Regions from separate parts of the Streptomyces sp. NPDC054842 genome, predicted to be linked through region 3. Evidence: riboswitches for the same ligand, from Rfam matches in the RefSeq annotation. Region 3 holds a riboswitch; each other region holds the start of a gene.
What was found. A riboswitch is a leader RNA that binds a small molecule or an ion and turns the genes downstream of it on or off. The one in region 3 is predicted to bind cyclic di-AMP.
Positions count from the first base shown of each region.

Region 1: it holds a riboswitch for cyclic di-AMP, as region 3 does, so the genes downstream of both, ACWGIS_RS07405 (M23 family metallopeptidase) here and ACWGIS_RS27335 (LysM peptidoglycan-binding domain-containing protein) in region 3, are expected to answer to the same signal.
Region 2: it holds a riboswitch for cyclic di-AMP, as region 3 does, so the genes downstream of both, ACWGIS_RS01320 (transglycosylase family protein) here and ACWGIS_RS27335 (LysM peptidoglycan-binding domain-containing protein) in region 3, are expected to answer to the same signal.
Region 4: it holds a riboswitch for cyclic di-AMP, as region 3 does, so the genes downstream of both, ACWGIS_RS04200 (hypothetical protein) here and ACWGIS_RS27335 (LysM peptidoglycan-binding domain-containing protein) in region 3, are expected to answer to the same signal.

Region 1 covers NZ_JBSGZN010000006.1:203,037-210,378, forward strand. Annotated here, with positions in the region: gene ACWGIS_RS07375 (amino acid permease) at 1-217, shown strand, start outside; tRNA gene ACWGIS_RS07380 (tRNA-Lys) at 328-403, shown strand; gene ACWGIS_RS07385 (dihydrofolate reductase family protein) at 499-1,653, shown strand; gene ACWGIS_RS07390 (alginate lyase family protein) at 1,772-2,986, shown strand; tRNA gene ACWGIS_RS07395 (tRNA-Met) at 3,080-3,153, shown strand; gene ACWGIS_RS07400 (PP2C family protein-serine/threonine phosphatase) at 3,297-4,688, shown strand; cyclic di-AMP (ydaO/yuaA leader) riboswitch at 4,954-5,111, shown strand; gene ACWGIS_RS07405 (M23 family metallopeptidase) at 5,123-6,169, shown strand; gene ACWGIS_RS07410 (aldo/keto reductase) at 6,229-7,173, shown strand; gene ACWGIS_RS07415 (PrsW family intramembrane metalloprotease) at 7,217-7,342, opposite strand, start outside.
Region 2 covers NZ_JBSGZN010000001.1:304,365-311,706, forward strand. Annotated here, with positions in the region: gene ACWGIS_RS01300 (nucleoside triphosphate pyrophosphohydrolase) at 1-744, shown strand, start outside; gene ACWGIS_RS01305 (globin domain-containing protein) at 983-2,461, opposite strand; gene ACWGIS_RS01310 (cytochrome P450 family protein) at 3,205-4,446, shown strand; gene ACWGIS_RS01315 (transglycosylase family protein) at 4,721-5,707, shown strand; cyclic di-AMP (ydaO/yuaA leader) riboswitch at 5,924-6,094, shown strand; gene ACWGIS_RS01320 (transglycosylase family protein) at 6,099-6,794, shown strand; gene eno (phosphopyruvate hydratase) at 7,229-7,342, shown strand, end outside.
Region 3 covers NZ_JBSGZN010000041.1:1,556-8,897, forward strand. Annotated here, with positions in the region: gene ACWGIS_RS27330 (CocE/NonD family hydrolase) at 258-2,282, shown strand; cyclic di-AMP (ydaO/yuaA leader) riboswitch at 2,740-2,899, shown strand; gene ACWGIS_RS27335 (LysM peptidoglycan-binding domain-containing protein) at 2,903-3,637, shown strand; gene ACWGIS_RS27340 (HAD family hydrolase) at 3,631-4,506, opposite strand; gene fahA (fumarylacetoacetase) at 4,882-6,114, shown strand; gene ACWGIS_RS27350 (GntR family transcriptional regulator) at 6,373-7,152, shown strand; gene ACWGIS_RS27355 (4Fe-4S dicluster domain-containing protein) at 7,250-7,342, shown strand, end outside.
Region 4 covers NZ_JBSGZN010000003.1:238,962-246,303, forward strand. Annotated here, with positions in the region: gene ACWGIS_RS04195 (hypothetical protein) at 1-475, shown strand, start outside; gene ACWGIS_RS04200 (hypothetical protein) at 983-1,243, opposite strand; cyclic di-AMP (ydaO/yuaA leader) riboswitch at 1,251-1,422, opposite strand; gene ACWGIS_RS04205 (hypothetical protein) at 2,811-3,344, shown strand; gene ACWGIS_RS04210 (ATP-dependent nuclease) at 3,652-5,409, opposite strand; gene ACWGIS_RS04215 (SUMF1/EgtB/PvdO family nonheme iron enzyme) at 5,498-6,436, opposite strand; gene ACWGIS_RS04220 (aminotransferase class IV family protein) at 6,488-7,273, opposite strand.

The DNA of each region.
Region 1 (7,342 bases), on a different contig from region 3:
GGTCGCCGTCATCACCGTCCTCTTCATGCTCCCGCAGGTCTCGCCGGTCACCTGGGAGACCTTCAACTACGCCCCGGTCGCGGTCCTCGTCGTCCTCGGCTTCGCCGCGACCTGGTGGCTGGTCTCGGCCCGCCACTGGTTCCTCAACCCCGCCCACGAACGCACCATCGCCCGCGAGGCCGCCCGCGCGGGCGCACCCGAACCGGTCGATCCCTGACCCTTCCCGCCCACTTCAGACCGCTCGGCGCGGCCGGGTCACCGATACCCGATCGGAGTCCCGGCCGCGTCCGGCTATGCTCGGGGATGCATCGGCGCGAGCCGTTGCGTGGACCCTTAGCTCAATTGGCAGAGCAGTGGACTTTTAATCCATTGGTTGTGGGTTCGAGTCCCACAGGGTCTACCACGCACAGCGCCTCACGCGGCTCCGGCCGGGTGGGGCGCTGTTGTCGTTGACCCGAACCACCACGAGCCGAGCGCTCGGAGCCGGAGAGTGCGCCCATGCCCCACCCCCACGTCCTGCTGTCCGCCGCCGTCTCCCTGGACGGCTTCCTGGACGACACCGGGCCCGACCGGCTGCTGCTCTCGGGGCCGGCCGACTTCGACCGGGTCGACGAGGTACGGGCGTCCAGCGACGCGATCCTCATCGGCGCGGGCACCATCCGCGCCGACAACCCCCGGCTGCTGGTGAACTCGGCCGAGCGGCGGCGGGCGCGGCTCGACGCCGGGCGGCCGGAGTACCCCCTCAAGGTCACCGTCAGCGGGTCCGGCGACTTGGACCCGGCGGCACAGTTCTGGCACACCGGCGGCGACAAGGCCGTCTACACGACCGACACGGGGGCCGCCCGGGCCGCCGCCGCCCTGCACGGCCTCGGCGTCGAGATCGTCGCGGCGGGCCCCGCACTGGACTGGCGGGTCGTCCTGGAGCACCTGCACGACGTCCGGGGTGTCCGGCGGCTCATGGTGGAGGGCGGCGGCCGGGTGCACACCCAGCTGCTGCGCCAAGGACTCGCCGACGAACTGCAGTTGGTCGTCGCCCCGCTCCTCGTGGGCGCACCGGACGCGCCCCGGATGTTCGGCCCCGGCCCCTACCCGGCGGGGCGGATGAGCCTGCTGGAGACGCGGCCCGTCGGGGACGTCGTCCTCATGCGCTACGCCCCCACCGCTCCCGGCACCGGCCCGCTCGCCACCGCCGCCGACCGGCGCTGGCTGGCGCTGGCCTGCGAACTGGCCGCCCAGTGCCCGCCCTCGGACACCGCCTTCAGCGTCGGCGCGGTGATCGTGGCGGCGGACGGCACGGAGATCTCCCGCGGGTACTCGCGCCGCAGCGATCCGGTGGAGCACGCCGAGGAGGCCGCGCTCGCCCTGACCGACCCGGCGGACCCGCGCCTGGCCGGCGCCACCGTCTACAGCAGCCTGGAGCCCTGCGCCCGCCGCGCGTCCCGGCCCGCGCCCTGCGCCCGGCTGATCCTGGACGCCGGGGTGCGGCGCGTGGTCACCGCCTGGCGGGAGCCGGACACGTTCGTCGCGGGTGCCGACGGCAGCGGGGTCCTGGCGGCGGGCGGCGCCGACGTCGTCGTCCTGCCGGAGTACGAGGAGGAGGCCGAGGCGCCCAACCGGCACCTGCTGCCGCCCGCCGGAACCGCCCGGGCGTGACCGCGGCCCGCTCGCGGTGACCGGGGGCGCCTGCCGGACGGGCTAAGCCGTCCTGCGGGCGGGCCGCCGACGGGTCAGGCTGCGAGGAGGCGATGCGGCGGACCCGGAGGTCGAGGCGATGCGTTCAGTGGGGCGGCGGTGGACGGCGGTGCTGCTCGCACCGCTGCTGGTGGGCTTGCTGGCGTCCTGCGGGACGTCCTCGCACGCGCGCTCGGCGGTGCGGGCACGCCCCGAGGACGGCGCGTTCGAGCACCCCGGAGTGCTGGTCAGCAGGGAGCAGCTGGACAGCGTGCGGCGGCATGTGGACCAGGGCGAGCAGCCGTGGGTGAGCGCCTTCCTTGGCATGCGGGACAGCCGGTACGGGTCGTACAAGTGGCGGGCCAGGCCGTACCCGACCGTGGCGTGCCCGCCCGACACCCGGGCCGGGCGCGGCTGCGTCGAGGAGCGCGAGGACGCCATCGCGGCGTACACCCAGGCCCTGCTGTGGAGTGTCACCGGCCGGCCCGAGCACGCGGCCAAGGCGATCGAGATCATGGACGCCTGGTCGGGCCGGGTGCGGCGGCACACCGAGGCCAACGCCGGGCTCCAGACCGCCTGGGCGGGGTCCACCTGGGCCCGCGCCGGGGAGATCGTTCGGCACACCGGGGCCCATTGGCCGGCGGCGGGCGTCGAGCGGTTCCGGCGCATGCTGCGGACCGTGTATCTGCCCGAAGTCACCCAGGAGGTCCCCGACTTCAACGGCAACTGGGACCTCGTCATGACCGACGCCGCCATCGGGATCGCCGTCTTCCTCGACGACCACCGGGCCTTCGACGCCGCGCTCCGGCGGTTCCGGCAGCGCGTCCCCGCCTACTTCTACCTGCACCGGGACGGCCGACTGCCGATGGCCCCGGCCGGCGGCACGGTGAACACCCCGCAGAAGATGACGACGTACTGGTTCGGTCAGAAGCGGTACACGGACGGGGTCGCGCAGGAGACCTGCCGCAACTTCAAGCACGTGGGGTACGCGCTCGCCGCCACCGCCCACATCGCCGAGACCGCCTGGCACCAGGGCGTCGACCTGTACCGCGAGGTCGAGGACCGGCTGCGGGCCGCGCTCTCCTTCCACGCCCGCTACCAGCTGGGCGAGACCGCGCCCCGCTGGCTGTGCGGCGGCAGGGTCGACCGCGACATGGGGCCCGACATGGAGGTCGCGCTCAACCACCTGGAGGGCCGCCTCGACGTCCGCGTCCCGGCCGCCCGCAGGCTCGTCGAGCGGACCCGGCCCGCCGGAACGGACGACCTGTTCGTGTCGTGGGAGACCCTGACCCACGCCGGCAACCCGGCCGCCTGATCCCCGGCAGCGGCCGAAATCCCAGGTCGCGGGGGTGGCCGGGACCGGGTGTGCGCCCGCGCCCCCGCCGATGGCGTACACTGGTCTCAACGACGCGGGGTGGAGCAGCTCGGTAGCTCGCTGGGCTCATAACCCAGAGGTCGCAGGTTCAAATCCTGTCCCCGCTACTGAAGGCCCAGGGCCGGAACTCGGATCATCGAGTTCCGGCCCTGAGTCGTTTCCCGGTCCGGGCCCGGTGGCGCTCCCGCCGGTGTCATCCGGTCGGTCCACACCGGTCGCCGCCCGTCCCCGCCGCGGGAAACCTGGACGGGTGGGGCAGCGAGGTGGCGCGCGAGGGCCGGAGGCCGGCGGGGCCGGCGGCCGGTTCCCCGACGCCGACCACCGGTCCGCGCCGGACCCCGGCGGCCCCGTGCCTGACGGCGGCCCCGTGCCCGACGGCGGCCCCGTGCCCGACGGCGACCCCGTGCCCGACGGCGGCCCCCTGCCCGGCGCCGCCACCCTGGACGGCGGCCCGGACCGGCGGCCCCTCCCCGAACGGCGCGAGCGGGCCGGGGGACGGCTGCCCGGCGATCCGGTGCCCGACCCGGGACTGGGCGACCCGTCACCGCCCGGCCCCGGGGAGCCCGTTGCCCGCCGGATCTCGTACGCGCGCGCCGCCGTCCGCGTACTGCCCGCGCTGCTGATCACCGCCGGGATCCTCTACGACTACCTCACCCCGTCGCAGTTCACGGCGGCCCCCTTCTTCACCGCCGCGCCCCTGGTCGCCGCTCCGCTGTTCTCGCTGCGCGGCACGGTCCTCACCGGCCTCGCCGCGGTCGCCGCCGTCCTCGCCGTGCACATCGACCTCGGGATCGTCGCGCACGTGGACGCGGTCACCGAGCTGGTCACCGTGGCGACCGTCACCGTCCTGGCCGTGCTCATCAACATGCTCGTCCGCCGCACCGACCGGCGGCTCGCCTCCGCCCGGGAGATCGCCGAGGCCGCCCAGCGCGCCGTGGTGCCGCGGCCGGAGGAGCAGATCGGCGGGCTGCGGGTGGCGGCGCGCTACGAGGCGGCGCAGGCCGACGCGTTCATCGGCGGCGACCTGTACGCGGTGCAGGACTCCCCGTACGGGGTGCGGCTGGTCGTCGGGGACGTGCGGGGCAAGGGGATGGGCGCGGTGACGGCGGTCGCGGTCGTCATCGGGGCGTTCCGTGAGGCGGCCGAGCACGAGTCGACGCTGGAGGCGGTCGCCCAGCGTCTGGAGCGGGCGCTGGCGCGCGAGGGCACGCGGCGCGACGGGCTGGACGCCTTCGAGGGGTTCACCACGGCCGTCCTCGCGGAGATCCCGCACGGGGACGGCCTCGTGCGCGTCGTGAACCGCGGCCATCCCCCGCCGCTGCTCCTGCACGCGGACGGCACGCTGCGCACGCTCCAGGCGCTGGAGTCCGCGCTGCCCCTCGGGATGGGCGAACTGGGCACCTGGCCCGACCGCGCCGCCGTGGTGCCGTTCCCGGGCGGGGCCACGCTGCTCTGCTACACCGACGGGCTGTCGGAGGCGCGCGACCCGGAGGGCCGGTTCTACGATCCGGCGGCCCGTCTCGCCGGACGGGCCTTCCGCGACCCGGAGGCGCTGCTCGACACGCTCATCGAGGACGTGCACCGGCACACGGGCGACGGGACGACGGACGATCTGGCGCTGCTGGCCGTACGGCGGCCATGAGCCACCGACGCGTCTTCGCGCGCCCTCGCGCGGCGCGGTCACCGCCGGTGATCGGACAACGCCACTCTGCATAACAACTGACGAACCGTCAGCGAAAAAGAGGTTTAGCTCGCAGGGTCAACTCGCCCGGTTTTCACCGCCCGTGACCCGTAAGTCCGTGGCGAAGACGTTAATGATCAGTCGGAACAGCTTGGAATACGGGACCCGAGTCTATTAACGTTCGATAACGCAGCGCGGTCGTCCCAGCCGTCACAAGAGATGGCTCCGTGCGCACGCGCCGAACTCCGCAAGGGAACCGGGGAACCACCAACTTGGGGTGAATCGAGCGTCTTCCGCGGTGCAGTGCGCCCTGGTTGACGCGCGTAGGAGACCTTCCTGCTCCGAACCCGTCAGCTAACCCGGTAGGCGAGAAGGAAGGAAAGGAGCGCGCCCACGTGGCGTCCAACCGGCCTGCCCAGTCAACCTCGTTCGCGCCGAGTGACCAGCAGAGCAACACCTTCGGCTACGGCCGCGGCACCGACGAGGGCCCCTGGGAGGAGTGGAATCCCACCGAGGATTCCGTCCGTCCCGTCCGTGGCCGGCACCGCGTCTCCAAGCAGCGCGGCGGAGGACTCGCCCGCAGCTCCACCGTCCTCGGCGTCGGCGTCATCGCCGCCGTCGGCGCGGGCGGCATGGCCACCGCGCAGAGCGGCAAGCCGCCGGTCTCCATCTCGATGCCCGACCTGTCGTCGGTCGCCGATTCGGCCAAGAGCCTGATATCGGACGACGCCGACTCCGGCGCGCCGGAGGGCTCCGCCACCCCGCTGACCAGTGCGGGACTGACCACCTCGGACGCCGCGCAGGGCGCCGACGCGGGCGAGGCCCTGCGCGCCCGCATCATGCAGCAGGCCGAGTCGCAGCAGGACCAGGTCGACCTCAAGGCCGCCGAGGCGGCGCAGGCGGCCGCGGTCAAGAAGGCCGCCGAGGAAGCAGCCAAGACCCAGGACGAGGCCGAGGCCAAGGCCGCCGCCGCCAAGAAGAAGGCGGAGCAGGAGGCCAAGGAGAAGGCCGAGGCGGAGCGCCTCGCCGAACTCGCCAAGAGCTACGCACTGCCGACCTCGTCGTACACGCTCACGTCGCGCTTCATGGACTCGGGCTCCATGTGGTCCTCCGGCTACCACACCGGCCTCGACTTCGCGGCGCCCACCGGCACGCTGATCAAGGCCGTGCACACCGGCACCATCACCGAGGCGGGCTGGGCCGGTTCGTACGGCTACCGCACCATCCTCACCCTGGAGGACGGCACCGAGGTCTGGCTGTGCCACCAGTCGTCCATCAGCGTCAGCGTGGGCCAGAAGGTCGCCACCGGTGACGTCATCGGACGGGTGGGCGCGACGGGCAACGTGACCGGGCCGCACCTGCACATGGAGGTCCACCCGGGCGGCGCCGCCACCGGCATCGACCCGATGGCCTGGCTGCAGAGCAAGGGCCTCAACCCGTAGGTCCCCGTCCGGCCGGGCGCGCGGAATAGGCGGCACCGCCCGCGGTGTTGGGGTCGTCCATGACTTCCCTCCGCAAGCTCGGCCCGTCGGACCTAGAGGTCTTCCCGCTCGCCCTCGGCGGCAACGTCTTCGGCTGGACCGCCGACGAGGCGCAGTCCTTCGCCGTTCTGGACGCCTACGCGGCGGCCGGCGGCAACTTCGTGGACACCGCGGACACCTACTCCTCGTGGGCGCCCGGCAACCAGGGCGGCGAGTCGGAGACCGTCATCGGCAGGTGGTTCGCCGCGCGCGGCAACCGCTCCGACGTCGTTCTCGCGACCAAGGCCGGCGCCCATCCGGCGTACAAGGGGCTGGCGCCCGACACCCTCAGGGCCGCCGCCGACGCCTCGCTGCGCCGGCTGGGCACCGACTACATCGACCTCTACTACACGCACTACGACGACCCCTCGGTCCCCGTCGAGGACATCATCGGCACGCTCGACGAGCTGGTGCGGGCCGGCAAGGTGCGCGCCGTCGGTGCCTCCAACATCTCGCCCGAGCGGCTCCAGGAGTCGCTGGAGTTCTCCGACCGCGAGGGCCTGGTCCGCTACATCGCCCTCCAGCCCCACTACAACCTCGTCTCGCGGCGGACCTACGAGGGCCCGCTGGAGGAGATCGCCTCCCGCTCCGGCCTCGCCGCCGTCCCGTACTACGCCCTGGCCTCCGGCTTCCTCACCGGCAAGTACCGCCCGGGTACGACGGTCGACTCGGCGCGGGCCGCCGGCGCGGGCAAGCACCTGGAGACCGAGCGCGGGAAGCGGGTGCTGGCCGCGCTCGACGAGATCGCCGGGTCCCGGGGCGTCCCGCACGCCACGGTCGCCCTGGCCTGGCTCGCCGGCCGGCCGACGGTGGCGGCGCCGCTCGCCTCCGCGCGGACGGTCGAGCAGCTCCCGGCGCTCCTCGGCCTGGCCGACCTGACCCTGACGGACGCGGAGGTCGCCAGGCTGACGCAGGCGTCCGCCTAGGCCGTACCCCGCTGCGGGCCCGCCGGCTCCGCTCCCGGTCTCGCTACGAGCGGTACGGGTTGTACGAGGGGTAGGGGTCGTGTCCGGGGTGGGGCGCCGGGTACGACGCCGCGGGGCCGGCGTACGGGTGGACGGGCGGCGGCGCGTACAGCGGCGGCCAGGGCGGTAC
Region 2 (7,342 bases), on a different contig from region 3:
GGCGAACCGCGGCTGACCGACGGACTCGCGCGTCTGGCCGGTAGCGGACGCGTGCAGATGCCGGAGCTGGAGCTGCTCCCCGCCTCGTACGACCTGCCGGGCGCCCGGCTCCTGGACCTCGTCCAGGTCATGGACCGCATCCGCGTCGAGTGCCCGTGGTCGTCCCGGCAGACCCACCAGGGCCTCGCGAAGTACGGCATCGAGGAGGCGTACGAGCTGGTCGAGGCCATCGAGGAGGGCGACCGGGACGAGCTGCGGGAAGAACTCGGCGACGTCCTGCTCCAGGTCGTCTTCCACGCCCGGATCGCGGAGGAGGGCAGCCCCGAGGACGGCTCCGAGCCCTTCTCGATCGACGACGTGGCGGGCGGCATCGTCACCAAGCTCATCCACCGCCACCCCCACGTCTTCGGGGACGCGTCCGCCACGACCCCCGAGGAGGTCAAGGAGCACTGGATGCGCACCAAGGCGGAGGAGAAGCGCCGTACCTCGGTGACGGAGGGCATCCCCCTCGGGCAGCCCGGTCTGGCGCTGGCGGCGAAGCTCGCCTCGCGCGTCCGCACGGCCGGCCTCGACGTCCCGCTGCCCCGGGGCGAGGGCGTCGGGTACGAGCTGCTGGCCGCGGCGGCACGCGCCGAGGAGGCCGGCGTCGACCCGGAGACGGCCCTGCGCGCGGCGGCCCGCGCCTACCGGGACGCGATCAGAGCGACGGAGGAGTCGGGAACGGGCGACGTGGGCGAGAGCTGAGGGTCACGGGAATCCGGGGCGGCGGGCTTCGGGGGCGGGCTTCGGGGCCGGCACGCAGGGGTGCGGGGTTGCCCCGCTCCGGGACTGTCGGCGCCGTGAGGCTGTGGAGTTGCAGGACGTCGGGCCCCCGAGGCTCCGGGACTTCCGGTGCTGCGGGACCAGGGGCGGGACCTCTGTCAGTGCCGGTGCGGGCCCGGGTGCCGGTGCCGGCACCGTGTCTGTGCCGGGGCGGATCCGGTCAGTGGCCGGGCTCGCGGCCCGACGGGTTGTGCCAGCTCGGTCGCGTCCGGTCCAGGAACCACTCGGCGGGGCCCGAGGGCCGGGGGTCGGACTCCCGCACGGTCGGGAGCAGGTCGTGGAAGATCCGCTCGGGCGCGGTGCCGAGGGCGGGGAGGGCGTCGCCGATCTCCTCGACGAGCTTGGCCGGTCCGGCGAGATACACGTCGTGCTGGGCCCAGTTGGCGCGGTTTCCGAGGGCCGTGAGCAGGCGCTCGGTGGCCTGCGCCTTGGGCCGGCCGGGCGCGGGCGTGATGAAGGTGACGGCCAGCCGGGGGAGACGCGCGCGCAACTCCTCGATGGAGGCGCGGTCGTAGACGTGGGCGAGATCGCGGGCCACGACGAAGAGGCGGGAGTCGTACGGCGCTTCGTCCCGCCCCGCGAGCCCGGGCTGCGCGGCGTTCTCGCCCTGCCCGGCGTCCTCACCGGGCCCGGCGTGTTCACTGCGCTCGGAGTGTTCGGTGTCGGGATGTTCGCGGTGCCCGGCGTCTGTGTGGTGCCCGGCGTCTTCGCCGGGTCCGGTCCGCGCTCTCCACTCGGTCGGCCCGTTCCGTCCGTGCCGCTCGGGGCACCGGCTCCGCGGGCCTCGCTCGCCGCGCCGGCTCCGTTCGCTTTCCCGGAGCCCTTCGAGCCGGACCAGTTGCTCCAGGAGGGCCTTGACGGGCGCCCAGCCGGTCCCGGCGGCGACGAAGGTGACGGGCCGGTCCTCCGGGGGCCGCAGCGTCAGCCCGCCGCCCGGCGCGCCCAGCCGGAGCACGTCGCCCTCGCGGGTCTGCCGCACCAGGGCGGTGGACAGGACCCCTCCCTCCACCCTGCTGACGTGGAGGTCGAGCGTACGGTCGGGCCGGGGCGCGTTGCCCACCGAGTAGGGGCGCCAAATCCCCGGTAAGTAGGGGACGTTGACGCTGACGTACTGACCGGGGAGGTGGGTGAGGGGACGGGCGGGCCGCAGCGTCAGGACGACGACGTCCTCCCCGTACCGCCGGCGCGCGACGATCTCGGCGTCCCACCAGGGAGGTTCGTCGTCGTTCTCCGCCGCCCAGGCGCCCTGGAGCATCGCGTCCGCGATCGTCGCGTACGCCTCTCCCCACGCCTTCTCGACCTCCGCGTTCCACGCCGACCCCGCGACCGCGGCGAACGCGGCGATCAGGCTCGTGCCGACGGCCGTGTAGTGCGCCGGATCCGCCAGGTACTTGCGGTGGTCCCGTCCCAGTTCCCCGAGGTACCCCGCCAGCGTCGGGTCCTCCAGTCGTCCCACGACCTGGGTGAGGGCCGCGAACAGCCGGTCCCGCTGCCGCTGCATGTCGTCGGGGAAGTCCAGCGGGAAGAGCCCGCGGATGTCCGGGTGGTGCCGGAACAGGTGCGAGTAGAAGTACTTGACCGCGAACTCGGCCCGTCGTTCGACGACCGCGAAGCTGGATCTGAGTATTTCGGGGTCCACGGGCGGAATGTAGGGAGGTCGCGAGCCGCGAAGTCAAGTCGCGGGCTATTTGCGGACAGTCCGGGGTGAAGTGTCCGGGCGCGGGGGAGGGCGTCGCTGAACACCCTTGTCCGAGGGTGTCCGGCGGCGGTCCGCGAGGGGACGGGAACGCGCGGGAACTGTCCCTCCGGCCGCACGCACGACCGTGCGGCCGGTGTTCGACCCGGCCCGCCGGATGGCCGGATCGCACACCCGCCCGAACCGCACGGTGCTACCGCCCGGACGAAGCGCCGCTCTCCAACGGCTCCCGGCCCCCCCGTGCCGCAAGGCGCGCCGCTCCCCGACCGTCGCCCGGCACCCGCGCCGGACGCCGCGGCGCTTCCCCGACCTCGCCGGTCCCCGCCTGTTTTCGCAGCGCTTCCGAACGCTCCCCCGGCTCCCTGTACCCCAAGGCGCGCCGCTCCCCGAGCGCCCCCAAACCCTCGGCCGGACGCCGCCGCGCTTCCCCCCCCCAGCACCCCCGCCCGTCGTCGCCGCGCTCCCCGACCGCTCCCCGGCCCCCTCTCCCCGGTGCCGGATACCGTCGACGCGTGACCGAAGACCCCGTACAGCCCGCACGCACGAGCAATGCCCCCGCCGGGAACACCCCCACCGGCAGCACTCCTGGCAGCACCCCCGCCCCCGGTGCCGACGTCCCCGCCGGGAGCGCCCCCGCCCCGGGCGCCGCCCCCGCCGGGGCCTCGGGCGTCGGGGCCTCCGGGCCCGTGCCCGAGCTGTTCAGCTGGGAGTTCGCCACCGATCCGTATCCGGCGTACGCCTGGCTGCGCGAGCACGCTCCCGTGCACCGGACGCGGCTGCCCAGCGGGGTGGAGGCCTGGCTGGTCACCCGGTACGGGGACGCCCGGCAGGCCCTCGCGGACGGACGGCTCAGCAAGAACCCGGCGCACCACGACGAACCCGCGCACGCCAAGGGCAAGACCGGCATCCCGGGCGAGCGCAAGGCCGAGCTGATGACGCATCTGCTGAACATCGACCCGCCGGACCACACCCGCCTGCGCCGCCTGGTCAGCAAGGCGTTCACGCCCCGGCGGGTGGCCGAGTTCGCGCCGCGCGTCCAGGAGCTCACCGACCGGCTCATCGACCGGTTCGCCGAGCGGGGCGAGGCCGACCTCATCCACGACTTCGCCTTCCCGCTCCCCATCTACGCCATCTGCGACCTCCTCGGCGTCCCGCCCGAGGACCAGGACGACTTCCGGGACTGGGCCGGGATGATGATCCGGCACGGCGGCGGGCCGCGCGGCGGTGTCGCCCGGTCGGTGAAGAAGATGCGGGGCTACCTCGCCGAGCTGATCCACCGCAAGCGCGAGGCGCTCCCGGAGGTCCCGGGGCCCGGTGAGGACCTGATCTCCGGACTGATCCGGGCCTCCGACCACGGCGAGCACCTGACGGAGAACGAGGCCGCGGCGATGGCCTTCATCCTGCTGTTCGCCGGCTTCGAGACGACCGTGAACCTGATCGGCAACGGCACCTACGCGCTGCTCACCCACCCCGAGCAGCGGCGGCGACTGCAGGACTCCCTGGCCGCCGGGGAGAGCGCGCTGCTGGAGACCGGTGTCGAGGAGCTCCTCCGCTACGACGGGCCCGTCGAGCTGGCCACCTGGCGCTTCGCGACCGAGGCGGTCCGGATCGGCGGGCAGGACATCGCCGCGGGCGACCCCGTCCTGGTCGTCCTCGCGGCCGCCGACCGCGACCCGGAGCGGTTCGAGCACCCGGACACGCTGGACCTCGCCCGCCGCGACAACCAGCACCTGGGATACGGGCACGGCATCCACTACTGCCTCGGGGCGCCGCTCGCCCGGCTGGAGGGGCAGACCGCCCTGGCGACGCTCCTGACCCGCCTCCCGGACCTGCGGCTGGCCGCGGACCCGGCCGAGCTGCGCTGGCGCGGCGGGCTCATCATGCGCGGACTGCGCACGCTTCCCGTGGAGTTCACACCGCCCCGGTAGCGGGGACGGGTGCCCGTCCGGAGGGCACGCGATCCGTTTCGCGGCCGGCGTCGGCAGAGGTGAACTCCTGCAACCCGGACATACGGACGGAGTTCGCACGTCGACGGCACACGCCTACCGCCCGGTCAAACATGACGCACCGTCAAAACTGTGATCTTCACGTGATCTGCGCTGCATCGACTTGTGACAAGCGTTCGAGTGCCGATACGTTCACGCATCAACGCGATGGATCTTCCGTCGCGTCTGTCACCGCTGTCTCCGAAAGGCCCACCGCATGCTCTCCGGGAACGGTCGTCACCGTCGCCCCCGCCAGGCTCCGGCAATCATCGTCGCGGCCGGCGTCACCGGATCGGCCATCGCCATCCCGTTGCTCGGCGCCACCGGCGCGAGCGCAGCCGACGGCACCACGTGGGACCGGGTCGCGGAGTGCGAGAGCGGCGGCTCCTGGAGCGCCGACAACGCCAACGGGTTCTACGGCGGCCTCCAGATGACCCAGGAGAACTGGGAGAAGTACGGCGGCCTCGCCTACGCGCCCAGCCCCGACGAGGCGAGCCGCTCGCAGCAGATAGCCGTCGCCGAGAAGGTGCTCGACGGGCAGGGCCTGGCGGCCTGGCCCACCTGCGGCCCGCTCTCCGGCCTCAGCAAGCACTCGGGTTCCGTCGAGGTCGACACGGGCGTGGCCGACGACGCGTCCCCGTCCCCCGACACCTCGCCGTCCGATTCGTCCGCGAAGGGCGAGTCGTCCGCTTCGGACGGTCTGTCGACCGGCGGGGCCGACGCCAAGCCGTCCCCGTCCGGGTCCGGCAAGGCGGCGAAGTCCGACGCGTCTCCGGCACCGAAGGAGAGCGCCGACGACTCGGGGGACTCCGGTGTCGCGGACAAGGGCAAGGCAAAGGCTGACGACTCGGACAAGTCGGGCCCCACCGGCGGCTCCTCCACCACGCCGAGCACCCCCGCGAGCGAGGGGACCGGCACCGGCAAGCACCGCGGCCCGAGCGCCGAGGGTGCCTCGAACACCGGTGTGGACGCGGGGCGCCAGAAGGACTCCGCGGGCCGTCACGCCGCGCGTGACGCGGACGCCTCCGACTCCACCTCCGAGGGCTCCTACACCGTCCGTCTCGGCGACAGTCTGACGAGCATCGCCGACTCCCTTGCGGTCAGCGGCGGATGGACCGAGCTGTACACGGAGAACGAGAAGACGGTCGGCTCCGACCCGGACCTCATCCTCCCCGGTCAGAGCCTTGAGGTCGCGGGAGACTAAGCGGTCGTCAGGCGGCGAATCGGGTACAAAACAGCGGTAGTTCGCGTCATGGTTCACACCGCAATGTCCGGTTTGGTGAGAGTGAGAGATGGGTCTCAGAAGCCCTGATCGTCTTTGAAATTCCGGCCGTCGCGTGTCTACGGTCGTGATCGCTCGCCATCGCGGGCCCCGACGGTCGCAACGCCGAATCCTGCCAGCGGCCGCCCGGGAACAGTCGTCGCGTAAGCGCCGCAGGCAGGAGCGGGGGACCCAAGGTAAGTGCCGGGCCCGGGAGTTGAGAGACCTCCGGAAACGGCTTGGGGTGAAGTCGGGCGCCATGGGCGCACGACCGGGCACTCACCCGCCCGAACCCGACAGCTCACCTCGCAGGCGTCGGTGAGGGGATCACTTCATGCTGCGTAACAACAAGGCCAAGCACCGCCGCCCGTCCAAGGCCACCCGTGTCGCCGCGCTCGCGGGGGTCACCGGTGTCGCCATCGCCGCCCCGCTGATGGCGGCCGGCAACGCCTCGGCCGCCACCACCTCCGAGTGGGACGCCGTCGCGCAGTGCGAGTCCGGCGGCAACTGGTCGATCAACACCGGCAACGGTTACTACGGCGGCCTGCAGTTCTCCGCCTCCACCTGGTCCGCCTACGGCGGCTCGGCCTACGCCTCCACCGCCGACCAGGCCTCCAAGTCCCAGCAGATCGCGGTCGCCGAGAAGGTGCTGGCCGCGCAGGGCAAGGGTGCCTGGCCGACCTGCGGCACCGGCCTGTCCGGCGCCTCCACCGGCGGCGCCGCGACCGACACCGGCTCGCAGAGCACGGCCCAGCCGCAGCAGCAGGCCCCGCAGCAGCAGGCGCCCCAGGACCAGCGCGCCTCGCGTTCCTCGGAGCGTGAGACGGCCAAGAAGACCGTCGAGACCCCGACCGGCAAGAAGGTCGAGAAGGGCGACGGCGAGTACAAGGTCGTCAAGGGCGACACCCTCAGCTCCATCGCCGCGGAGAAGAACGTCAAGGGCGGCTGGCAGAAGCTGTTCAAGCTGAACAAGGACATCGTCGACGACGCCGACTTCATCTTCCCCGGCCAGCAGCTCCACCTCAGCTGACACCGGCGCCGGCCGCCCTCCGGCGGACCGCGGCCGGCAACCGGCTCACAGCCGGCCCACGGCCCTCCCCTCATACGGGGCTCCGCAACGGAGACCCCGTGAGGGCCACCCGCCCCCACGGGCTCCCGTCATGGAGAGCCTGTGAGGGGCACCCCGTCCCCACGGGCTCCCCGCTCCGGTGCGTGTTCCCCCGTACGCATCGGAGCGGGGCTTTTTCGTGCCCGCGCCGGACGCGCCCCTCTCCCGCGGATGCCTGTACCGGACAGGTTTTTGTTCCGTTCGGAAACAATTTACTCTCGGTTCTGTCCATGGGGTGGTCGACCGGCTGGCCGATCGCCCCGGGCCGGTTAGGCTCATGTCGCGGAGCCGACCGCGGCTCCGTGCAGTCAGCGGGCCAAGGGGCTCCGCGTACCCGCGTCACATCCCAGAAGGAGATGCTCGTGCCGTCGATCGACGTCGTCGTAGCCAGGGAAATCCTCGACTCGCGAGGCAACCCCACCGTCGAGGTCGAGGTCGGCCTCGACGACGGCAGCACGGGTCGTGCCGCC
Region 3 (7,342 bases):
TCGCGACGCAGTGTCACCGCCGGACCGGGCCGCGGGCCGGGCCCGGTGCCCGGCCCGGGCCCCCGTACCCGCCCCGGAGGGCCCGGTCCCGGCGGCCGTCCGCCGCGGACCGGCGGAGGGGTGCGCAGCGGGACCGGGCGGGTGCGGAGTGTCCCGGCGTGTCCGGCGCCGCCCCCGTCACCTGGCCGGGTGCACGCGTCCGGCGCCCCGCGTGTCCGGCCCCGGCAGCGGGCGGCCGGTCCGGCGGGGCCGGCGCGATGAGCACCCGCATCCGTACGTCGTTCCCCCACCGGACGACGCACGAGGACGTCCTGATCCCGCTGCCCGACGGGACGCGCCTTTACGCGCGCGTGTGGCGCCCGGTCACCGACGAGCCGGTCCCGGCGCTCCTGGAGTACCTCCCGCACCGGCTGACGGACTGGACCGCGCCGCGCGACTGGCAGCGCCACCCCTGGTACGCGGGCCACGGCTACGCCTCGGTCCGGGTGGACGTGCGCGGCCACGGCAACTCGGAGGGGCTGCCGGCGGACGAGCACGCGCGCGTGGAGGCGGACGACGGCGTCGAGGTCGTGAACTGGCTCGCCGCCCAGCCGTGGTGCAGCGGGCGGGTCGGCATGTTCGGGCTGTCCTGGGGCGGCTTCGACGCGCTCCAGGTCGCGGCCCTGGCCCCCGAGCCGCTGAAGGCCGTCGTCACGGTCTGCGCGACGGACGACCGCTACGACAACGACCGGCACTACCTGGGCGGGTCCGTCCTGGCCGGCGACATGCCGGCCCGCGCGGCGGCACTGCTCGCCTTCGCCTGCCGGCCGCCGGACCCGCGGTACGTCGGCCAGGTGATGTGGCGCGACATGTGGGTGCGGCGGCTGGAGGCCGTGGACCCGTTCGTCCACACCTGGCTGGCGCACCAGACGCGGGACGCGTACTGGCGGCGCGGCAGCGTGCGCGAGGACTACGGCTCGGTGCGGGCCGCGGTGCTGGCGGTCGGCGGCTGGCACGACCCGTACCGCGACACGGTGCTGCGGCTGGTCGAGCACCTCCCGGCCGACCGGGTACGGGGGCTGATCGGGCCCTGGTCGCACCAGTACCCCGACCGGGGGCTGCCGCCGGGCCCCGCGATCGGCTTCCTCCAGGAGACTCTGCGCTGGTGGGACCACTGGCTGCGGCCCGGCTCCGAAGGCGCCGACGCCCCGGGCGCCGGTGTGATGTCCGAGCCGCTGCTGCGCGCCTACGTCTGCGACTCGCACCGTCCGGCCACCGTCCACCCGGTGCTGGCCGGCCGCTGGGTGGGGGACGACGCCTGGCCCGCGCCGACGGTGACGCCGGTGACGTACGCGCTGCGGGGTGTGCCGGTGCCGGTGCGCTCCCCGCTGCACACCGGCCTGGACGCCGGCCGCTTCCTGCCCGTCGGGGACGACGGGGACCTGCCGCCGGACCAGCGGGACGAGGACGCGAAGTCGGCCTGCTTCGAGTTCGAGGTGCGGGAGGAGACCTGGGTACTGGGACGGCCCAGGGTCCGGCTGCGGCTGACGTCGCCCGTGCCGCGCGGGCAGGTCGTCGCGCGGGTCTGCGACGTGTTCCCGGACGGGGCGTCGGCGCTCGTCACCCGGGGCGTCCTGAACCTCGGCGCCCGGGAGGGCACGGACCGGGTGGTGGAGTGGCCACCGGGCGCGACCGGGGACGTGACGTTCGAGCTGAGCGCCATCGGTCACGCCTTCCCGCCGGGGCACCGCATCCGGCTCGCCGTCTCCTCGGCGTACTGGCCGTGGATCTGGCCGCAGCCGGACTCGGACACCGGCTTCACCCTGCACCCGGAGGGCAGCTCCCTCGAACTGCCGGTGCGGGTACGGGAGTCGGACCCCTCCATCACCTTCGGGGAACCGGAGGAGTCGGAGCCGCTGGGCGCGGTCGTCCCGGCGACCCTGGACGAACCCCGGCCGGAACGGCTGGTCGTGCGCGATGTCGCCGCGGGTGTCTGGCGCCTGGAGGTCGACCCGCGCCACGGCGACACCCGGGTGTACCCGGACGGCCTGGAGGTCACGGAGGACGCCCTGGAGACGTTCACGACCGGTGAGTGGGATCCGCTGTCCGCGCGGACCCGTTCGGACTGGTCGATCCGGCTGCACCGGCCGGACACCGGATGGGACGCCCGCGTGGAGACCCACTCCGAAGTCAGCTGCGACGCGGGCGAGTTCATCACTTCGAACGAGGTGATCTGCACGGACGGCGACGAGGTGGTCTTCCACCGGACGTGGGAGCGGCGCATCCCGCGCACGGCGGGTTAGGCGCACCCGCTGGGTCCGCCCCCGTTGCCCGGATCAGGGTGCGTGGTGTGCCCGGCGCGCGTCCACGCCCCTCGCCGTCCGTCCGCCCCGGGGCCACGCGACGCGGGTCGCCCCGGGAGCCCGTGGCGCGGGTCGTCCCGAGGCTCGCGGTGAACCGGCGGCGCCTCCCGGCCGCCCGTTAATGACCGACTTGCCTGTGTTGCCGATGCTTTGACATGTCTTGGCCGCGTGAAATGGGTCACGCCCCAATCGATCTTCCGGCCGATCGAGCCTCGCAAGTCCGCCTTTGCTAAAGGCAAGTTGAGTTTCACGTTCCGGTCTAATCGGACCATTTCCCCCCTGGTCAGAGGTAGATCAAATGCCGTGGCACGGGAAATCGGGCCTTGTTTCGGACATGTGCTCTCGCATACGTTCACGTCGATCCGAGCGGACCCCGCCTAATCCTGCCGCCGCTCGGTGACCCCACCCACCCACGCACGGCAGGAGCGGGGGACCCACGTAAGCGCCGGTCCGGCAGCGCCCGGAACGGCTTGGGGTCAAGTCGCACGTCATGTGCGGCCGGGCACCTCCCAGCCCGAACCCGACAGCTCACCTCGCAGGCATCGGAGAGGAAACGCGCCATGGCCGCTCGAGGCAAGCACCGCCGTCCCAGAAACAACGCCCTCACCCGCGGGTTCGTCGCCGCCGGAACGGGCGGAGCCGCACTCGTACTCCCGCTCATCGGCGCCACCGGCGCCCAGGCGGCACAGCCGGCCCAGGCCGCGCAGTCCGTGCCGGCCGCCGTCCCGCAGGTCCAGCTCGTCACCTACAAGGTGGCCTCGGGCGACACCCTGTCCAAGATCGCCCGTGACCACGCCAAGACCGGCGACTGGAAGAAGCTGTACGACGCCAACCGCGCCGTCATCGGCAGCGACCCGTCGCTGATCCGGCCGGGCCTGAAGCTGACCGTGGGCACGAAGACCCTGAAGGGGGCGGCCACGACGGCCGCCGCGACGACGAAGACGGCCGCCGCGCCCGCGACCGCGAAGACGTACACGAACGACCTGGACGGCTGGATCAGGGAAGCCCTCGACATCATGGCCCAGAAGGGCATACCGGGCTCCTACGACGGCATCCACCGCAACATCATCCGGGAGTCCTCGGGCAACCCCCAGGCCATCAACAACTGGGACTCCAACGCCGTGGCCGGCACGCCCTCCAAGGGCCTGCTCCAGGTGATCGACCCGACCTTCGCCGCGTACCACGTGGACGGCACGTCGATGGACCCGTACGACCCGGTCGCGAACATCACCGCGGCCTGCAACTACGCCGCCGACAAGTACGGCTCGATCGACAACGTCTTCGGCGCCTACTGAGCCGGGCCCGGGGCGGCGGCGGCCCCCCGGACCGCGAGACCCGCTGTTCCCCGGTCCCCAGGGCCGGGGAACAGCCGTTCCAGGACGACCGCGATGCCGTCCTCCTCGTTCGAGAGGGTGATCTCGTCAGCCACCGCCCGGAGTTCGGGATGGGCGTTGGCCATGGCGACGCCGTGGGCGGCCCAGTCGAACATCGGGATGTCGTTGGGCATGTCCCCGAACGCGATCGTGTCCGCCGGCGACAGGCCGAGGTGACCGGCGGCCAGCGCGAGGCCCGTCGCCTTGGTCACGCCGTATGGCTGGAGTTCGACGGTGCCGGGACCCGACATGGTGACGGTCGCCAGCGAACCGACCGTCATCCGCGCCACCGACGCCAACTCGTCGTCGGACAAGGTGGGGTGGCGGAGCAGCACCTTGCTGATGGGCCGCGTCCACAGGTCGTCACGGCGCCGCACCCGCACCGCGGGCAGCGTCGGGTGCGGCATCAGATAACCCGGCTCGATGAGGGTGAGCCCGTCCACCCCGTCCTGGTCCACGGCCGCGTGGACCTGCCCGACCTCGGCCTCGATCTTGCCGAGCGCGATCTCGGCCAGCTCCCGGTCCAGGGTCACCGACCACAGCAGACGGCCGGTGCCGGCGTCGTACAGCTGCGCGCCCTGCCCGCACACCGCCAGCCCCTCGCCACCGAGTTGCTCCAGCAGCGGGCGCACCCTCGGTGCCGGGCGCCCGGTCACGACCAGGTGCCGGCCGCCCGCCCCGGCCACCCGCGCCAGCGCTTCCCGCGACCTCCCGGAGAGGGTGTCGTCGCCGCGCAGCAGCGTTCCGTCCAGGTCAGTGGCGATGAGTGAATATGCAGTCGGAGCGGCCATGATCCGAAGAATACGGACCCCGCGCCCCAAGGGCCCGGCGGGAACCGGACGACGTCCGGTATCCCGACAGCAACGCCGTTCACCGGTACGGGAGTCGACGGGACCACCACCCCGGGGCGACCGCCTGGTGCCGCGCGGCCCGGCCGCGAAGACCGGTGGCCCTCGTGGAGTCCAGAGGCGCCCCTGCCCACCGCCTGCTCGTACACGGCCCTGACCGAGGGAGTCGCGCCGACGCCGGCCCGGTGACCGGTCGCGGCGCCGCGGCGGCCACGGAACCTGTCTCCGGTCCTTCCTCCCACGTAACGTGTGCCGCGACCACATGGAACGCGTGGAACACATGGATCACAGGCGAGCACGAAAGCGAGGCAGCACCCGATGCCCCCCTTCGACGTCCCCGAGGGCGACCCCTTCGGTCCGCACAACCTTCCGTACGGCGTGTTCTCCCCGGCGGCTTCCGGCGACTCGGCGGCCCCCGGCGCGCGGCGGGTCGGGGTCAGGCTCGGTGACCGCGTGCTCGACGCGGGCGCCGCGGCGCGGGCCCTCGGCTCCCCCTACGAGGCCCTGCTCGCGCAGCCGGGCCTCGACCCCCTGCTGGCGGCGGGCCCCACGGCCTGGTCCGACGTACGGCGCGCCCTCACCGCGTGGGTGACGGTCCCGGCCCACCGGGAGACGATCGAGCCCCTGCTGCACCCGCTCTCCGAGGTGACCCTGCACCTGCCCTTCGCGGTCGCGGACTACGTCGACTTCTACGCCTCCGAGAACCACGCCCGCAACGTCGGGCAGATCTTCCGTCCGGACGCCGAGGACTCCCTCACGCCCAACTGGAAGCACCTGCCGATCGGTTACCACGGCCGGTCCGGCACCGTCGTGGTGTCCGGGACCGACGTGATCCGCCCGTCGGGCCAGCGCAAGGCCCCCGCGGACGCGGCCCCGGTCTTCGGCCCGTCGGTGCGCCTGGACATCGAGGCGGAGGTCGGCTTCGTCGTCGGCGCCCCCTCCGCGCCGGGCACCCCGGTCCCCCTGTCGGCCTTCCGCGACCACGTGTTCGGCCTCTGCCTCCTCAACGACTGGTCCGCGCGCGACATCCAGGCCTGGGAGTACGTCCCGCTCGGGCCCTTCCTCGGCAAGTCCTTCGCCACCTCGGTGTCGGCCTGGATCACCCCGCTCGACGCGCTGGAGGACGCACGGGTCGCGCCGCCCGAGCGCACCCACCCGCTGCTGCCCTACCTGGACGACTCCGCCGAGGACCCCGGCGGCTACGACCTGCGGATCTCCGTGGCGATCAACGGCCACACGGTGTCCGAGCCGCCCTTCTCCACCATGTACTGGACGGCGGCCCAGCAGTTGGCGCACATGACGGTCAACGGGGCGTCCCTGCGGACCGGCGACCTGTACGGCTCGGGGACGGTCAGCGGTCCCGGCGAGGGCGAACGCGGCTCCCTGCTGGAGCTCACCTGGAACGGCCACGACGCCCTCGAACTCCCCGACGGCAAACGGACGTTCCTGGAGGACGGCGACGAGGTGACCCTCACGGCCTGGGCACCCGGCCCCGGCGGCACCCGGGTGGGCCTGGGCGAGGTGACCGGCAGGATCGTCCCGAGGGGCTGAACACCGGCGGGCCGCGGCGGTGACGGCCGTGATGCGGGCGACGGTGGTGAGGCGGGCGCCGGCCGTGGTGTTGGACGGACGGTGGCGCCGGCGGTGGACGGGCAGTGCGCCGACGCCGGACCGGTGGTGGCCCCGCGGTGGCAGATCTTGCCCGGCGGGTGAGGGAAACCGCAGGTCAGCCCGGTGTCCGTGGGTGACGCAGGTGGCGCAACACTGCGGCAACACCACGGCCCGCACCCCGTGGGTATGGTCCGTCGCATGCCCACCGAACGCATCCGAGAGCACGCCGGAGCAGGCGCGACCACCGTCGCCGCCCGCCGGCGGCGGCTGCGCGCGGACCGGGCGAGGCAGCTCGCCGACCTGCTGCGCCACCAGGTGCTGACCGGCGGCTTCCCGGACGGCACGCTCCCGCACGAGGCGGCGATCGGCGACGACTACCGCGCCTCCCGCAACACCGTCCGCCAGGCCCTGGACCTGCTGCGCGCCGAGGGCCTGGTCACCCGGGTGCCCGGCGTCGGCACGGTCGTCGCCGCCCAGAAGTACGCCCACGGACTCGACCGGCTGATGGGACTCGCGGAGACCCTGCGCGAACACGGCCAGGTCAGCAACGAGGTGCGGACCGCCGGCCCGGTCGCCGCGCCCGCCCCGGTCGCCGAACGCCTGGGCGTGCCGTCCGGCTCCGACGTCCTCTACATCGAGCGCCTGCGCCGCCTGGACGGTCTCCCCCTCTCCCTCGACCTCACCTACATCCCCCTCGACATCGGAACCGCCCTGCTCGGCGCCGACCTGGAGAACACGGACGTCTTCCGGCTCCTGGAGTCGATCACCGGCCGCCCGCTCGGCCACGCCGAGATCACCCTGGAGGCCGTGAACGCCGACGCGCACTCCGCGGCCGTACTGGAGGCACCGCGCGGCACGGCCGTCCTGATGCTGGAACGGCTCACCCACCTCTCCGACGGCCGCCCCGTCGACCTGGAGTTCATCCGCTTCCGCGGCGACCGCATCACCATGAGCGGCCAACTGCGCCGCCTGCTGTAGCCCCGCCCGCCGCGGTCGGCCTCGCCGCGGCGCTCCCGCTCCCGGTGCCGCGCCTGCCCGCGGCCACCCTCCCGCGTACCGATTCCTGGAGACAGCCATGCCCTTGGTGCCCCAGCGGGCCGACGTGCCCGTGACCATCGACGAGTCGAAGTGCATCGACGGCTGCACCCTCTGCGTCGACATGTGCCCG
Region 4 (7,342 bases), on a different contig from region 3:
GGGCCGTAGCAGCGCAGTGCCCGCCGGCCTGCTCGTCCTGCTGCTGACCGCAGGCTGCTCGGGAACCGGCAAGGGCGACGGAGCCGAGCCCGCCCCGCACGGTGCTCAATCAAGCACCGAGTCGAGCAGCGGTTCCGAGACTGACGACCGCCCGAGCGGGACGCCGTCCGCATTCGAACTGCCTGCCGGCGCGAAGGTTCTCGTACCTACGACCCAGGGAACCGGCGACGCCGACCTGCCGGCTTTCAAGCCGGAGACAGACGTCTACACCGTCTACGCGACCTGCACCGGCGGAGGCTCGATGAGCATCGCCCACCGCGATGCCCCGCAGGAGGACGCCACCAGGATTCGCTGCGGCGGGCCGGAAACCATCGGCCAGGTGTACACGGACTCGGTCACCGAGAAGCTGTCCGTCCAGACAAAAGGCGCCGTGAACTGGACGCTGGCCGTGGTGTCGGGCAAGTACGACGTGTAAGCGGGCGCGGGCAGCGGCCCTACAGTCGTGAAAACGAAGAGACCCCCTGGGGCCAGGTGAACAACCTGACCCGAGGGGGTCTGCCTTCATGTGGCGGCGCCAGGATTCGAACCTGGGAAGGCTGAGCCGGCAGATTTACAGAGGGCTCGCCCAACGCTGCCTGATCAGGCCTTTCGTTCTGCGTCACGTCGTTCGGGGGACGCACGGGGGAATCCCCCGTCGCCTCAAGTCGCACAACCGAGCAGCACGGCGGCCTGACCCAGCGAGGTCCGCCCTGCGCATTCTTCGTCCACCACGGCCTTTCACCAGCGCGAACTTCGACCAGTGAGACTGCGCCTCTGAACTGGAAGTCCGCGAGTCAGAGGTATGAAAAAGAGACTCCGGCTTGTGTGCCAGAGTCTCTCCACGCGTCTGCTTGTGTCTCTCACACGGGATCGCCGTGTGGTTGCCCTAGCCGCTCCTGATGGATGCCGGGGGACTAGGTAGAGCCACGGTTGTCCTGAGCGATCAGGACTGGTTGCGGACGTACTTGATGATCATGATGAGGAATCCGGGTAGCGCGAATGCCGCCCCAACTCCCATGACGACGGCCCCGAAGTACGGCAGGTGCCCCATCGTCCGTGCTGTGATTCCGGCGCCCATCCCGGCGATCATCCCCACCAAAAGGATGATCACGGCTTCGAACTTTCGGATCTTCCCATCATTCTCGTTGCTGGCACCGGGGTTGCCGGTACCTGAACCATGCGTGCTTCCATGCGCCGCACTCATCGCAACCTGATCCTTCGTCAGCTGCCTGTGAAGGATGACCTGTCGGATTCGGGCTGGCGAAGTAGCCCGGCCGCTGCTGCGGCTTCACCCCAAGGCCCACCCGGAAAGCTGCTCCGGCGGACCGTCACGCTGGGTCCCCCACTCCTGCCGTCTCCATGTGTGATCGACAGAGCATCAGGGCAGCGGCAGGACTCGGCATCCACCCCGACGGCCGCACCGTTACTGAGGTGGGGGCTTGTCGTTAGCCTGGATCTTGACTCACAAGCGAGCGAAAATCCCAACGGAAATCGCTATCTGTGGGCTTACTCACGCGGCTCTCGTTGAACGCAATAATCATACTAATTCTGGTCGTGTAAACGGATGCTGACGGTCCATGAGTTGGCTTCGTAGGTAACAGCACGTGGATGCGCGTAGAACCTCGCTCGACGGTGCCCTAGCCGCCCTCAACGCGCTTCACCGTGGGGCAGACGTGTACGGCTTCCGGGGCAAAGGTGGCGCGTTGCGTGCACTGGGGGCGCGCATGCGGGCAGACGCGCCCTTGCGCCACGCAAGTTACCTACCAGTTTAGTCCCGCTGGTCAGAAGAGCATTCATCGAAAAGTCTGAAATGAGGGTCCAACGGGATTACCCGTGGGCATCCGCGGCGTATGTAGCTTGCAGTTATCGCGATCATCGTTGCCTCGCTCAGTTCCACAGGCTCCGCAGCTTGCATGGCCGCCTAATGGTCGAACCTTCGAAACGTGTGGCCTCAATGCAAGCAGCTCTCGCTCGGGCTATCAGTGGTTTGCCTCGGCGCTGGCCCCGACAAGTTCTCGGTTTCGCTGGCGGAGTCTGGCGCTTCTGCGTTTACAAGTGGAATGGATCGTGCCTGTTTGTCAGTGGTGGATGCGATGATGGAGGTAGTTGATTGAGAGGAGGAGATAACCATCAGCACACCAGTACGCAAGCCGGCGAAGAAGTTGAAGGCGGGTGACCACCTGAAGTTGTGGAACGGCAAGACAGCAGAAATTCTGTCCATCGAACCAGGAATCAACCAGAATGGCACCAAGTGCCTTATCCTGCGCCTGTACAAGGCGGGAACAATGGTCGTAAAGACCGGACGTATCATGACGATGCACTATCAGACGCAAGGCAAGTAACTCGACTGTGGGTTCGGGCGGGGTGGGCACCCTTTAGGGGCGCCTCCCCCGTTCACCAGCGTGTCCTGGCGCGCGGTCATGGCGGTCGCTGTCCCGCCCGCAGGACAGCGAGGACTGCGGTTGGCAGATTTCAAGACCGTCCCTCGGGCGGTGTCCCAAGTGATCAGTACGAACCCAGGCATGATGTCGTTTAAGCCCTTACACGAGGCCGCCCACCCCTGGTAGGAGCCGGCCGCGAGGACTCTCAGCAGCCTCAGCTATCGTCCGGGCCATTAATTGGGGAGACGGACCAGTAATTTCTCCCGCCCGTCCCGCCACTGGAGGACGTCTGGGGGGAGCAGGGGCGATCCCACCATGCGGATGTTGGCCCCCCGGGCCGAGAACGCCCGTAGCGTTAGCGAGCCCTGGGCGCCTGGGTAGCATTTTGCAGTGGACTGGATATCACCAGTAAGCACTCTGGCGGGAGCCGTGGTTGGCGTGGGGGCGGCGTTGATCGCCGAGCGTCTCCGCTGGCGCCGCGACCAGCAACGGGAGGCTGTGCAGACGCGCAGGGCTGTGTACTCGGAGTTTCTGATGGCGCTGAGCCGCGGACACTCCGACATGCGAAGTATCGTTCTGCGGCCCGACCCTCCGTCCGGCGACGTGCTCTATGGCGAGCTTCATCAAGCCCTCGACGGCGCTGGTATCTGGCGCCTCAGGCAGTGTCTGTCACTCACTGCCTCAGCTGAGATCATTCAACTGGCCGAGGCCGCGTGTGATGCCCTGGCCTCGATGCGTGACCGGCTCATAGAGGAACCGACCATCCGGGGTGAGCCCTACCGGGTCTGTCGCGCGGAGCTCTGGCGGGAGAACGCGCATGTGCGAGAAGCCATGCGGCGAGACCTTGGGATGGATGGCCCTGAAGACCCCGAGGTGGGCCAGTACCGCCTCTCGGACATTCGCAGATCCTCGGGAGGCAGTTGACCGGCATCGGGCGGGCGGCAGCCACTTCTCGCTTCGCCGCCAGCCCACGACGGTTTTCAAGAGCGTCGCGCTTGCAGCGCGCCCAGCTGACTGACCTGTGCGGGAACGTCCACGACGTCATCTCCATTGGGCTCTGGCCCACGCATGGCCCACAGCCTGCCGAGGCAGCCATCACGCCCCAAACCCTGCATGGCTCCGCTCGCGGTGGTAGACGGCCATCCGCTTGCCGGGCCGCGGTTGGACCACCACGATGTTGAACGACCGCTGCTGGCCATAACTTCTATGCAAGAACTGCTGGTTCAACACTTTACTGACTTACCTCAACTGCTGCCTTCACCAGCGCGGCTACGTGCTTTCGGGCAGGCTCGCTTCTGTGTCCGCCAGCCTCGATAGCAGCAGGAAGCCAACTAGCTCCTTTAGAGACTCCGAGGTAGGGAGTGAAGCGCTCTAGCTCACCCACTCTCACCGCAACGATCCCCATATTATCAAGCCTTCTGAGCAAATTCTGCGCCACCTTAGGGTCTGCTTTGAAAGCCAATTCTCCGTATTCTTTCAAAGCAGACCAAGGGTTCCCTTTACTCCTCAACTGCGTCATGAACTCATGTCGCACTGTCGCCGTAAATACTTCATTTTGACGTGAGGAGAAGACGCCATTAAGTGCGGACAAAACATTCGAAATATGCAAAGCCTCTCGCGGCTGCCGGAATTCTGCAGTGGCTTTTTCGTAGTCATCTTTCAATGAGCCCCAATCACCTCCCATAGCCTCGACTAGGATTCGGATTTTCCCCCTGTCATTGAGGATATCGAGATCCGGGCTCGCGACAACCGGGACTTTCACAGACCGTAGAACTTTAGCCAGGCGCGGAAGGCCGTCTTTCCCCCCACAAGGCACGAACAAAATATCACCAGGGAGCGCAGGCAGTTCATTCTTCGGTGCGTATTCCTCTAGGGCAGATGAATAGAATCGACAGTCCCTCTCCGCCTCAGCCAACACGACAGCCTTATGAAAGAGCCCATCCAATACATTAGAATACCTAAGAACCGGGTCATCCCAAATTCCCTTCAACTCCCTAACGTTTAGCTGATGAGCCTCTGTTCCGCCTTCGACGGGTCGTTCGAGTCGAACGATTGAGACGTCTACCTCTGACTGAAGAAGGCCAGACAGGAGATTGCGATCATGCGTGGCAAGAATTACTTGGATCTTTTTCGACCTCGCCTGCTCTCCGAGGATTCGCCCCAGCGCCATAGCCTGCGGTGGGTGCAAGAATGCTTCCGGCTCATCGATAAAGACAACAGGGTAGGCCGAAGTGAGCAGGGGCAGGAGGAGCCCGATAAGGCTCTTCATGCCGTCCCCTTGGTCCATCAAGTTCGGCAGCCCTGAAAGGGCATCCCGATATCCAATATCGATTTTATCAATTGCTGGCGCCGGGAGTCCAGTCTCGCCAACTCGCAGATTTACCTGTTTACTGAGTCGATCAAGCGTCAGAGTCTGGCCGAATACCTCAAGGCTGATCTCGCAGAGTTCAGCCAAGAGATCTTCTTTATCTTGCAGAACGTGCATAGGTGACGTTGCCGGGGCATCGAACATGTCGCGCATCTCTACGGGATTGACACCGGCAATTCTCTGCCAAGCGTCTCCATAAAAAACGAGAAGGTCATACAACTCCTGAATGCCAAGGTCGGACATTTGCGTTGTGTAGCGCCAGTCGACTACGCCAGCGTGGACCTCAGCTACGCCTGGGCGAACGAAAAAATCTTGGCCGTTTCTAATTACCTTTCGCGAGTGCTTATGTAGCCACGCCCGGAGGTCTTCGGCACTTCCCTGCGTTGCAATATCAATGCCGTCTACAATGAAAGACGTACCATGTTGTTTCGCATTCTTTCTGCCGTGCTTGATATGGTTGATGATCTCGCGAATAAGTGTCGATTTTCCGGAATTATTGGACCCGACAATGGCAGTCACCCCAGCTTCAGAGAGGGTGATTGAGGAGCCTCCAGATAGCTTTACAGATGGAACATGGATTGAAAAATTGGATGCGTTACCCGTCTCGTCAATCGGTTCCATCCGGTCCTTCTTCCTAGTTTGGCCGCCTCAGAAAACTGAAGACTTTCCAAGCTGACCCCCCGTGATCCATGAACTGCCGCACGGGCCATCAGCCCTTGCCGACGGTCATCTGCTCAGGCAACGCTACACAGCGGAACCCGGTGTCGTCGTCATGCATCGTCTCGTTGGCGTCGTTGGCAACGGCGGGAGCTCCCCGGAACAGTGGACTGGTGAATGCGCTGCCGCGGAGTTCGTACCGCCCGCGGGTGGTCGGCGTTGCAAGCCACTCCCATACGTTGCCCACCATGTCGTAGACGCCGTACGGCGAAACGCCGCTGTGGTACCGAGAAACGGACGTCGTGGCCTCCACACCGGTCTCCCGAACGTTGCACTTTGCAGCGGTCTTCTGGTCCCCCCAAGGGAACGTTCGGCCAGAAGTTCCGCGCGCCGCTTTCTCCCACTGCTCGGCTGCCGGCAGCGACTTCCCTGCCCAATTCGCGTACGCGCTCGCGTCCCGCCACGTCACGTGCACGACAGGGTGGTCGTACAGCTCACGGGGGCATCGGCCGTTTCCCCAGTGCTCAGGTACCGGATACCGGGTAGCCGCGCAGAACCTGGCGTAATCGGCGTTGGTGGTCGGGAAGGTGTCGATGTGGAAGTCATCCACCCACACCGGATCGTCATCCTCCCCTGACAGGAAGATTCCTTCCGGGATATGTGCCATGAGCTTTCCGTCCCCGGGATGCTTGACGTACTCGCCGCTGCTCGTCTGATCCTCGCCCGACTCGATGATGGCTCGGGTGGGGATGTCATCCGCCGCGAGAATGCCAACAAAACGGCCCTGGGCATCCTGATCGGCCTTGGCAAGCAAGGTGTCAAGAGCCGCTTGATTTACCATGCGCAAGGCGGCTTGCTCGCCGCCTGCCTCCCACCGGGAGACGATGCGATCGGACACCCCGAGCTTTTCGGCGAACTCCATGAGACTCATACGTACGGCTTCACGCAGTGCCTTAACTTCACGTCCGGTCCATTTCGTAACGAGTGGCATGGGCTACCTCTGTCGTGAATCGCGCCCCTGGCAAGGGCGGCGTGCACGCGTTTACAGGCGGTCGCCAGGGATTCCGGCGTACCCCTCACGCAGTGCGGCGAGCACGGGGTGGTCCTGTGAGAACTGCACGTCATCAAGAGCGCTCAACGAGCGCACGCCAATCGTGGTGTTCGTGGCAAAGGCCGCCGCCATGTTCGGGACGTCGGCAAGCTGTACTGGGGCCGTGACCTGCTTGGGAGCGTCAAGGCTCTGGAGCAGAAGCATCGTCGTGCCGGGTAGAACGGGCGCGTCCGGCCAAATGACCGTGCCGTCCTGGTCGACGAATCCGAGATTCCAAGTGCCGCCCTCGGAGACGCGGCCATCCGGTTCAACGAACACCGCGTCGTCGAATCCTGCGAGCTGAGCCTCACGGCGAATCCGAAGTTGCGAGTGGAGTCCGATGTGCTTCACGGCCGCGCTGTCGCGGGTGAAGGCAAAGGACTTGGCCGCAAGCGGGGGCGGGGGCATGGCGCCCGCCGGCCGCAGGTTGACCAGGACGTGAGGGTCCTTGGCGTCGCTCGGGCGGCCCATGTCGATCGCAGGGTCGTAGATCGTGACTCGGAGCCCCGCGACGCCCTTAATGCCCTCAACCGCCTTGCGGATGTAGTTCAGGGTTTGCTCGCGGTCCAGTTCGACACCGAAGACGAGTCGGCAGTCCCGCACCAAGCGGTCCATGTGGAGAGACAGGCCGCGGATCGTGCCGTCCTCCATGCGCATGGACGTGAAATGTCCGTAGTTCGTGAGGGCGAGAGCTTCGAGTTCGTCCAGAGTGACGGGCTTGCCGTTGAGTTCAGCCATGCGGCCAGTCTTGCAGCCCCTGACGCTGCGCCAACACCCCGTCAAACAGCCAAAGTTCGGATTAGTTCG